3 regions of the Streptomyces sp. NPDC057963 genome follow, and region 3 is predicted to be linked to each of the others. Evidence: riboswitches for the same ligand, from Rfam matches in the RefSeq annotation. Region 3 holds a riboswitch; each other region holds the start of a gene.
The links. Region 3 has a riboswitch for cobalamin ahead of ACFVT1_RS34305 (HoxN/HupN/NixA family nickel/cobalt transporter). Riboswitches for the same ligand answer to the same signal wherever they lie in the genome.
Positions count from the first base shown of each region.

Region 1: linked by a shared signal. The riboswitch ahead of ACFVT1_RS39280 (aldehyde dehydrogenase family protein) and the one ahead of ACFVT1_RS34305 (HoxN/HupN/NixA family nickel/cobalt transporter) in region 3 are both predicted to bind cobalamin.
Region 2: linked by a shared signal. The riboswitch ahead of ACFVT1_RS15415 (ABC transporter substrate-binding protein) and the one ahead of ACFVT1_RS34305 (HoxN/HupN/NixA family nickel/cobalt transporter) in region 3 are both predicted to bind cobalamin.

Region 1 is NZ_JBHVPX010000041.1:32,618-35,882, reverse strand. It holds gene ACFVT1_RS39290 (class I SAM-dependent methyltransferase) at 1-581, shown strand, start outside; partial or broken gene ACFVT1_RS39285 (short-chain fatty acyl-CoA regulator family protein) at 736-891, shown strand; gene ACFVT1_RS39280 (aldehyde dehydrogenase family protein) at 922-1,581, opposite strand; cobalamin riboswitch at 1,886-2,057, opposite strand; partial or broken gene ACFVT1_RS39275 (TetR/AcrR family transcriptional regulator C-terminal domain-containing protein) at 2,067-2,513, shown strand; gene ACFVT1_RS39270 (PP2C family protein-serine/threonine phosphatase) at 2,687-3,265, opposite strand, start outside.
Region 2 is NZ_JBHVPX010000005.1:536,712-539,976, reverse strand. It holds gene ACFVT1_RS15420 (FecCD family ABC transporter permease) at 1-435, opposite strand, end outside; gene ACFVT1_RS15415 (ABC transporter substrate-binding protein) at 489-1,532, opposite strand; cobalamin riboswitch at 1,562-1,744, opposite strand; gene ACFVT1_RS15410 (sensor histidine kinase) at 2,051-3,265, shown strand, end outside; gene ACFVT1_RS15405 (response regulator) at 3,261-3,265, shown strand, end outside.
Region 3 is NZ_JBHVPX010000024.1:3,346-6,610, reverse strand. It holds gene ACFVT1_RS34310 (biotin/lipoate A/B protein ligase family protein) at 41-1,105, opposite strand; cobalamin riboswitch at 1,433-1,635, shown strand; gene ACFVT1_RS34305 (HoxN/HupN/NixA family nickel/cobalt transporter) at 1,663-2,751, shown strand; partial or broken gene ACFVT1_RS34300 (sigma factor-like helix-turn-helix DNA-binding protein) at 2,813-2,971, opposite strand; gene ACFVT1_RS34295 (ABC transporter ATP-binding protein) at 3,014-3,265, opposite strand, start outside.

The DNA.
Region 1 (3,265 bases), on a different contig from region 3:
TGGGATGCAACGTCGGCGGGGTCAGCCATGCGTTGAGCACCTGGGTCGAGGACCGAGTGGTCGGAGTGGACATCAGCCGACGGTCGATCGAGGTCGCCAAGGCCCTGACCATTGGTGGGGGCGGGGTGTTCAGCATCGTGCAGCAGGGGCCGTTCACCAAGGACGTCGAAGTGCGGCTCCCGGACGCGGATACGTGTGCACACGTGGAGTTCGAGGTCGGGGACGGCGCCGACCTGCAGGCGGTCGACGGCACCTTCGACGCCGTGTTGCTGTCGAATGTGGTGGACCGGGTGGCCGATCCGGCGCTCTGCCTGCAACAGTTCGGCGCGTCGGAACGCACTCTGCGCAGCGGTGGACTTCTCATGATCGCTTGCCCGTGGTCCTGGTACCCGGAGTACAGCGCCCCTGGTTCATGGCTGGGGTCCGCGCGGGACGCCACACCTAGCGAGGAGGCGGTCAAGACGCTGTTGGCCAACGACTTCGACCTCGTCACCGAAGTCGACGAGCCATGCGTCCTGCGTCAGAACCCACGCGAGTACGACTACTTCGAAGCACACGTCACTGTGTGGCAGAAGCACTAGCAGGGTCGGGGACCTGGGCTGTTTCCGAGTGCTTGAGGTCCCCGCCACGGCCGACGCAGTCCGCGCCGAAGCCGCACCGCGCGCGTCGCCCAGACGGTCGCTGCAGCGCCGGATCGGCTTGCACAGGGACGACACGGCGGGTCGGATCAGCCCACTGGACGACCCCCGGGCCGCGACACCGATCGGTCGGGGCTGCCATATCTGCGAGCGCCGAGACTGCGCCCGGCCGCCGGCCGGTGGCCTGCTGGCCGTCGACCCCGACCGGCGTACGTACGTTCCTTGTCCGGTGGAGACGGGCAGCGACGGGTGAGGGGCCGGGAGGCTGTTACTTCCGGGCCGCTCACCGTCGCATGGGTAAGGAGTGCCTGAAGCAGGGCGGCCGCTTGTCGACGAAAGCGGTCATGCCCTCCTTCTGGTCCTCGGTCGCGAACACGGCGTGGAAGAGACGGCGTTCGAAGCGGGCGCCTTCCGCGAGGGCCGTTTCAAAGGCCCGGGACACCGCTTCCTTCGCCGTCATCGCGACGGGCAGGGGCATCCCCGCGACGGTCTCGGCGACGGCGAGCGCCTCGCCGAGCAGTTCGTCGGCGGGCACCCCGCGCGAGACGAGCCCGGCCCGCTCCGCCTCCGTGGCGTCCATGGTGCGACCGGTCAGGCACACCTCCATGACCTTGGCCTTGCCCACCGCCCGGGTCAGGAAGAAGTCCCTTCCGTCGACGACCGGTTCGGCGCCGTCGGTGACACCGATGTCCACGTACCGGCGAACCCTTTCGACGGCGTCCCGGCTCACCAGGGGCCCGAAGTCGGCCTCCGCGTCGTCCGATCGACCGATCCGGAGCGTGGCGATGTGCTCCTTGAGCGCGGTGACGAGACGGTCGGCGGTCCCCTCTCCGACGGGCACGGCCACAGAAATCGCCATGCAGCGCTCTCCCGCCGATCCGTATCCGGCGCCGATGAGCGCGTCGACGGCCTGGTCCAGGTCGGCGTCCGGCATCACGATCATGTGGGGTCGTAGACGTCGCCGAGGACGCCGGAGGTACCGGTGGTGTGCTTGCCGCCGATGAAATGTGTGAGTTCACGGACCGTGGATGCCTGCTCTCGTCAGGGGAGATCCGGGGATGGCACGGCAGCCGCCGTCAGGCCCACAGGTGGGCGCACTGCCGGAAAAGCTGTGGGACAGCGAACAGCGGGGCCGGGGCCTCGCAGGTCTACGAGCGCACGATGAGTCGCGTGCGCTCCGCCGGACCACCAGGGTCGTGGGTAGGAGTACGGACCGGTGCCGTGCGTGTCTGCTCCATCCTCGTGGAAAACATGACATACTCCGCGGCCGGCAACCCGGCTCCCGGGTCTCCGTGTGCCGCCCGCCTTCCCGGCAGACCTCGCCAGTGGCGTGTGGATGGCAGCACGCTCACCGGTCACAGTGGCGGGACCGTGCCGGATTCACACCGGCTTCCCTGCACCGCGGACCTTGCCCCCCGTCCATCCACGCTGCGCGCGGTCGCCGACCGGATCCTCGTGGCCGCCATGGACGGCTACCGCCCCGAGGGCGACTGGAAGCAGCGCATCACGGCCCTGGCCTTGCGCGTGAGGGATGCCTTCGGCCATCAGCCCCAGCACGCCGCGGCCTGGGGACGCTACGCGTCAGGCGGCGCCGGTTCCCGGCTGGCCATGGAAGAGACGCTGCAGGCCCTGCGCACGTCGGGACTGCCCGACGAGGAGATCCCGGGGCGCTATCACCGGATCGCGGTCCTCATCGCTGCCTTGATCGCCTCAGAGGCCGCGGTCAGCAGCATCACCCCCGAGGAGCACGAACGGGGCATGGAGCTGTTCCGCGTCGCGGTACTCGGCGCCGACCCTGAACGCTTCCCCGCCCTGGCCCACTCCGCCCGCGACGTCCGCCCCCTCGGGGCGGACGTCGCGCCGCGTTTCGGCTGACCGCCACCACCGCCTTCGCCGCCCCCGGGATGGCAACCGGCATCTGGCTACGGATGAGGCGCTCTCCGCCCCACTGCGACACGACTCCGTAGCGCCGAAGACATCGGCGGACCACCAGCCGCAGAGGCGGGGCTCGATGAGCGGCGGCTGCGCGGCCGGGTCTACGGTCACGACTACGACGGCCCCGACCCGGGCCCGGGGGTGCGCTGGATGCAGACCATGGCGGCGTCGTCGTCCAGGCGCCCGCCCACATAGGCCAGAAGGTCGGCACGCAGGTGGTGAATCACGGCCTGGGGGCTGTGGTGTGTCTGGGAGGCGGCGCGTTCGGCCAGCGGGTAGAAGACTCTGCCGGGGTCCCGGGCTTCTATCACGCCGTCGGTGTAGAGCAGCAGCAGGTCTGCGGGCTCCAGTGTGAAGGTGTCCACCTGGTACTGGGGTGTGGTCAGCTCGCCCAGGCCCAGTGGCGGGGCAGGGCGGGTGGGATTGAGTGCGGTGACCTGTCCGTCGTGCAGTAGCAAGGGGGGCGGGTGCCCGCAGCTGATCATCTCCACCTTCTCGCCCGCGTCGGGGATGTCGATGATCGCGGCGGTGATGAAGCACTCCCCTTCCTGCTCCGACTCGGTGGGTTCGACCATGCTCCAGCACACGCTGTTCTCCAGGTAGGCCATGAGGTCGGGCAGGGAGGATTGACGGTGTGCGGCCGCCCGGAACGCGCCCAGCAGCAGCGCGGCGTCTCCGATCGCGGTCAGGCC
Region 2 (3,265 bases), on a different contig from region 3:
CACCACCAGCAGCGAGCCCAGGGCACCGGCGAACGCGGCGGCCGACAGCGACACCGGCCCGAACACACTCACGCCGAAGACGATCACCGATACCGCGCCGAGGGAGGCTCCGGAGGAGACGCCCAGCAGGTACGGCTCGGCGAGCGGGTTGCGGATCAGGGCCTGCATGGCGGTGCCCACCACCGCGAGTCCGGCCCCGGTCACGGCCCCGAGCAGCACGCGCGGTGCGCGCACGTCGAGGACGATCGTCTCCCGGGCCCGGGACCAGTCGGGATCCGTCCAGTCGGCGCCCAGGGCGTGTGTCACGATGCCCCACACCTGGCCGGGCGGCACGTGCACCGAGCCGATGGCCAGGCCGGCCGTGGCGGAGAGCACCAGCAGCAGCGCGAGGACGCCCAGCGTGAGCGCGAGGGCGGCGTCACCCGACCGGTTCACGCGGCGCCGGCGCCGCGTCGTCGGCTCATCGCCGGCCTTCGCGGGTGCCTCCGTCACCGGAAGCTCTCGGGATGCAGGCCGCGGGCCAGGCCGTCGACCGCGTACGCCGACCGGATTCCGACCAGGGTCGCGGTCAGTGGCAGAACCACGAACCGTTTGTTCTTGACGGCGGGGACATCGGCGAGTGCGGGCTGCGAGAGCAGGAACTCCTTCTTCTGCCGGACGCTTCCGGAACCCGCGTAGTCGTAGATGGCGATGACCTCCGGCTTGCGGTCCACGACCTGCTCCCAGGAGACGTCGCCGAAGACGTCGTCGAGGTCTGCGAAGACGTTCCGGCCGCCGGCCAGCCGGATCAGCTCGCTGCCCAGGCCCTTGCCGCCCGCGGTGAAGGCCGTCTTGTCGCCGCTGTCGTACACGAAGACGGAGACTTCGGCGTCGTTCTTGACCGCCGTGGTGGCCTTGTCGATGCGTCCCTGGAGATCGGCCACCAGCTTGTCGGCGCGGCCCGGTATGCCGAAGATGCTGCCGACGGTGCGGATCTCGTCGTAGGTGTCGCGCATCGTCACCTGCTTCTTGCCGCAGTACTCGCGGTTGAGGTAGGTGTCGATGCCGGCGTCGGCGAACGCCTTGCGGGAACGGCCCTCGTTCTCGGCGAACGCGCTGCCGTAGCCGCCGTAGACGAAGTCCGGCTCCGCGTCGAGGACGGTCTCGAAGGACGGCTCCTTCCTCGCCAGTTCGGGTATCGCCTCGAAGTCCTTCTTCAGTTCGGGCAGGACGGCCGAGTCGGGGAAGGCGGTGCCGACCATACGGTCCTTCAGGCCCAGGGCGAGCATCAGTTCCGCCGGGTGCTGATGGATGGTGACCGCGCGCGAGGGCGGTTCGACGTACGTCGTCCTCACGCCGCAGTTGTCGATGCTGACCGGGAAGCCCTCGGCCGGTGAGGCGGTGGCCTTGGCGTCCCCGGCGGAGCCGTGACCCGTGCCGCAGCCCGCGATCAGCAGGGTGGTGGACAGGGCGACGGCCGCGGCGACGGCGCGCAGGGCACGACGGGGCCGGGCAGGGGGGAAACAGGGGCGGCGAGGTATGCCGAAGTACACGTTGAGCCTCCTGGGGAGTCCGCGCTCCTCAAAACGGGCCCGCGACAGGCCAGTGTCCTGACTCCCGGATCGACGCTCCCCCCGCCTTCCCGCGCCGGGCGCAGTGGCATGTCGAAGGGTTGTACTCCCCGGTCACAGTGGCGGGACCGTGCCGGATTCGCACCGGCTTCCTGTCTCCCGTCGCGGCGATGACCTGCCGATATTACGTTTCCTCGGGGCTGCCGCACAAAGGGCGCTCGTGTGAGTGATCGCACGTCGCCGGACCGATTCGGGTCTCCCGGGACCCTGGTGGCTCCGCGCCCACGCCCTCGGGCCCGACGCCCTCGGCATCCGGCTCGGACTCCTCGCCGCCCGGCCCCCACCGCCCGTCCTCGTGACAGCGGAGCCGCAGGCCGGGCAGCACGACGTGGACGGCTGTGCGCCGGCGAAGGCCCGTCGGACTCGCAGGGGCCGGTGGCCGAGGCGCCCCTGCCCCGCGCGGCGATGCCCGATGCGGCCATTGACCCTACGGTGGTGACATGGCGGTGATCAGCGGTTGGAGGCGGTGGACGCGGCCCCGGATCGGTGTGGTGGACGCACTGGCCGTGGCCGCGCTGTTCGGGCTGGCGGTCGTGGCTTCCTCGGTCGTACCGCACCAGCACACGTTCTCCTTGCGGTGGCCCGCCGTGGTGCTGGCGGGTATCGGTTGCTCCGCGCTGGTATGGCGGCGGCATCACCCCTTCGGCGTACTGGCCGTCGCCATTGGCTGCGGGGTGGCCTTTCAGGTGCTCGGATTCCGCGAGAGCCCTCTGGTGATCAGCCCGGTTTTGGTGTCGGTCTACACCGTGGCCGCGCTGACCGACCGCCGTGCCGCCTGGACCGCGGCAACCTTCTCGGCCGCCGTCCTGGTGGGCGCCGCCGTGGTGTGCGACCCACGCGCATGGCTGGCCCCCGACAACGCGGCGATGCTGGCGTGGACGGCGCTGCCGGCTGCCATCGGGGACGGAGTGCGTTCCCGTCGCGCCTATGTGGCAGCCGTGGAGGAGCGGGCGGAACACGCGGAGCGCACGCGTGAGCAGGAGGCGCAGCAACGGGTGGCGGCCGAACGGGTGCGGATCGCGCGCGAGCTGCACGACATCGTCGCGCACCACATCGCCTTGATCAACGCTCAGGCGGGCGTGGCCGTCCATCTGGTGGAACGGCGGCCGGAGCAGATCGTGGCCGCCCTGGAGGACATCCGGGACACCAGCCGGTCCGCACTGGACGAACTACGCGTGACCGTAGGGCTGCTGCGGCAGTCCGGCGATCCCGTGGCGCCGCGTGATCCGATGCCGGGCCTCGCGCGCGTACCGGCGCTCCTGGCGTCGTTCGAGCGCGCCGGTCTGTCCGTGAGCCATACCCGGCGGGGCATCGCCGAACCGCTGGCGCCGACGGTCGACCTGGCCGCGTACCGCATCGTCCAGGAGGCCCTGACGAACGTGCACAAGCATGCCGGTGCCGACCATGCCCGGTTGTTCCTGCACTACCGCCCCGAGCGGCTGACGATCACCGTCGAGGACGACGGACGAACCGGAGGGGACCACGCCCGTCCGGGGACGGGGCACGGACTGATCGGGATGCGTGAGCGCGCTGCCACGGTCGGGGGCTGGCTGCACGCGGGAGTGCGCCCGGAGGGCGGCTTCACCGTGACGGCCGAACTTCCGCTGCGTCCCGGCCTGGTGATGGGAAAACCACCGAGGAGAGACGGGCATGAC
Region 3 (3,265 bases):
GCCGCCCCGGGAGCGGTTGTCCGCGCCGCGGCCCCAGGGGCTACGGCACTCGGGCCGTCCACTCGGCCGTACCGAATTTGGTGCGTACGAGCTCCTCGGCCCGGGCCATCTCCTCAGGGGTGACCCGGCCGGGGGTGAGGCCGTGGCGCTTCCGGAAGGAGTCGATCATGTTGTCGATGACGGTTGCGCGCGGCAGACCCGTCTGCCGGCGGAGCGGGTCGACACGCTTCTTGGCGCTCTTGGTGCCCTTGTCGGACATCTTCTCCTTGCCGATGCGCAGGACGTCTAGCATCTTGTCGGCGTCGATGTCGTAGGACATCGTCACGTGGTGCAGCACGGCACCGGGCCCGCCGTCGGGACCCACGACGCGCTTCTGGGCGGCTCCGGCGATCTTCCCGATCTCGGTCGCGATGTCGTTGAGCGGCTGGTACCAGGCCTTGATGCCCATGTCGCCGAGGGCTTCGAGGACCCAGTCGTCGAGGTAGGCGTAGCTGTCGGCGAAGGAAAGGCCGGAGACGAGGGACTGGGGCACGGCGAGGGAGTACGTGATGGTGCTGCTCGGCTCCGCGAACATGGCTCCGCCTCCCGAGATGCGGCGGACGACGGTGACCCCGTGGCGCTCCGTACCGACGGGGTCGACCTCATTGCGCAGGGACTGGAAGCTGCCGATGATGACGGCGGGGGAGTCCCATTCCCAGACCCGGAGTGTCGGCGGGCGCCGGCCGGCGGCGACCTCCGCGGTGATGACCTCGTCGAGGGCCATGTGGAGCGCGGGGGGCTGCGGCGCCTCGTGGATGAGCTGCCAGTCGTAGTCGCTCCACTCGGTGGCCTGCGCGAGGGCCCGGCGTACGGCGACGGCGACGCCCTCGGAGCTGAGGCCCAGCATCACGGTCGCGGGGGGAAGGGCCGCGTCGATCCGGGCGGCGAGCCCGGCGGTGTCGGTGTGGGCCGGAGCGCCTTCCAGCGCCGCGTCGATCGCGAGAATCGCCTCGTCCGGTTCCAGGAAGAAGTCCCCGGCCACCCGTACGTTGCGCAACGCCCCTCCCTCGACGTCCAGATCGACGACGACGAGCTTCCCGCCCGGGACCTTGTACTCACCGTGCACAGCCATGCCTCCAGATCTGCCCGATTCTTCCACTCTTCTACGAATCGGCGCTGAACAGGAACAACGCCCCTGGCATGCGATTTAATCCGCTGACACGACTGGGGCCGTGCGCCATGGCGGGGCCGTGCGCCATGGTGCGGTCCTGCGTCACGAGCTCCGGTATGCCGGTATGCCGGGAATCGGACTTGACCCTCCGCGCCCTCCGTGCCCTTCGCGCCGAGGGAGTGGGGGCGTTCCCCGGGCCGTTTCCTCCCCGGAGGCCGCGGTCACGACCCGGAGGGAACCGCTGCGCACGCCACCGGACTTGTAGGCGCCGTTCGCGGGAACCTAGAGTGGGCGCGCCGTGGTGTTCGGGAAGACCGGTGAAAGACTCCAGGAGTCTCAGGCCGGAGCGGCCCTCGCCACTGTGATCGGGGAGTATCCGTCCCACTGACGCCACTGGCCGCAGAGCGCGGCCGGGAAGGCAGGGGCGGGCACGAGCGCGAGCGAACCCGTCAGCCAGGAGACCGGCCACGGCATCTCACGAAGTCATCCACGAGGTGCTGGAGCGTGACCGCATGACCCTGCCCGACTCCGCCGTGTTCACATGGCGGCGCGAGGACACCATCCGTACCGCGGGGCTGCTGGCGGTGATTGCGGCTCTGCACGTGGTGGCGTTCGGAGTGCTGTTCCTGCTGGTCGTGCCGGAGCACTACCAGGTCGGTTCCAAGGCGTTCGGCATCGGGCTGGGCATCACCGCCTACACGCTCGGCATGCGGCACGCCTTCGACGCCGACCACATCGCCGCCATCGACAACACGACCCGCAAACTGATGGCCGACGGCAAACGGCCCGTGTCGGTCGGTTTCTGGTTCGCCCTCGGACACTCCAGCGTGGTCATCGCCATGGCGGCACTGGTCGCCGGGGGAGCGCGCCTCGCGGGGGTACTGATCAACGAGGATTCGGGCGCGCACCAGGTGCTGGGTGTGGTCGGCACGACCGTCTCCGGGTCCTTCCTCTACCTGATCGCCGCATTGAACCTGGTCGCGCTCGCCGGCATTCTGCGCGTGTTCAGGGCGATGCGCGCAGGCCGCTTCGACGAGGCCGAGCTGGAGCAGCACCTGGACTCGCGCGGGTTCATGAACCGGATACTCGGCCGGTTCACCCGGTCCGTCACCCGGCCCGGCCAGATGTATCCGCTCGGCTTCCTCTTCGGTCTCGGCTTCGACACCGCCACGGAGGTCACCCTGATGGTCATGGCAGGCAGCGGCGCCGCAGCCGGTCTGCCCTGGTACGCGGTCCTGTGCCTGCCGCTGCTGTTCGCCGCCGGGATGAGCCTGTTCGACACGCTCGACGGGACGTTCATGAACTTCGCCTACCAGTGGGCCTTCTCCAACCCCGTACGCAAGGTCTTCTACAACCTCGCCATCACGGGCCTGTCGATCGCGGTCGCCTTCCTCATCGGCACGATCGAGCTGGTCACCGTGTTGCACGACAAGCTCGATCTCCGGGACTCGGTCACGAGCTGGATCTCCGGCCTCGACCTGGGCAACGTCGGCTACCTGATCGTCGGACTCTTCGTGCTGGTGTGGGCGGTGGCGTTGGCGTACTGGAGGATCGCGAAGGTCGAGGAACGCTGGACGGCCCGCGCCGGCGACGGCGGCTGAGCCGGCTTCGCCGTCGGACCCGTGCTCGGCGGCGAGGAGCAGTTCCGCCGGTGCGATCCGGGCGCGCCACCCGGGAGCGGACCGTGCCCACCGGACAACGGCAGAGCGAGGCCGCTTCCGCGTACTCCAGGCCGAGCACCTGAGTGAGGACGAAGGCATCCCGGCGCTCGGGTGCGAGCGAGAACAGCAGCTCCGTCAGTGCCACGCCTTCCTCGAAGCCGGTACGTCGCGGGAGTGTGCCGTGCGGACCGCGCCGTGCGCCTCACCGGGGAGCGGGCGCCGCCGAGACCGCCGACCGGTGATCGAAGGCGATCAGCGGATCACCGGTCAGCGGGTGCTCGACCACCGCCGCCCGCACGCCGAACACCTCCGCCAGCAGCGCGGGCGTGAGGACCTCCGACGGGGTGCCGGACGCGACCACCGCGCCGTCGTGCAGCACATGCAGGCGATCGCACACCGAAGCCGCCGCGTTCAGGTCGTGCAACGAGATCAGCGTCGTGCGCCCCTGGGCCCG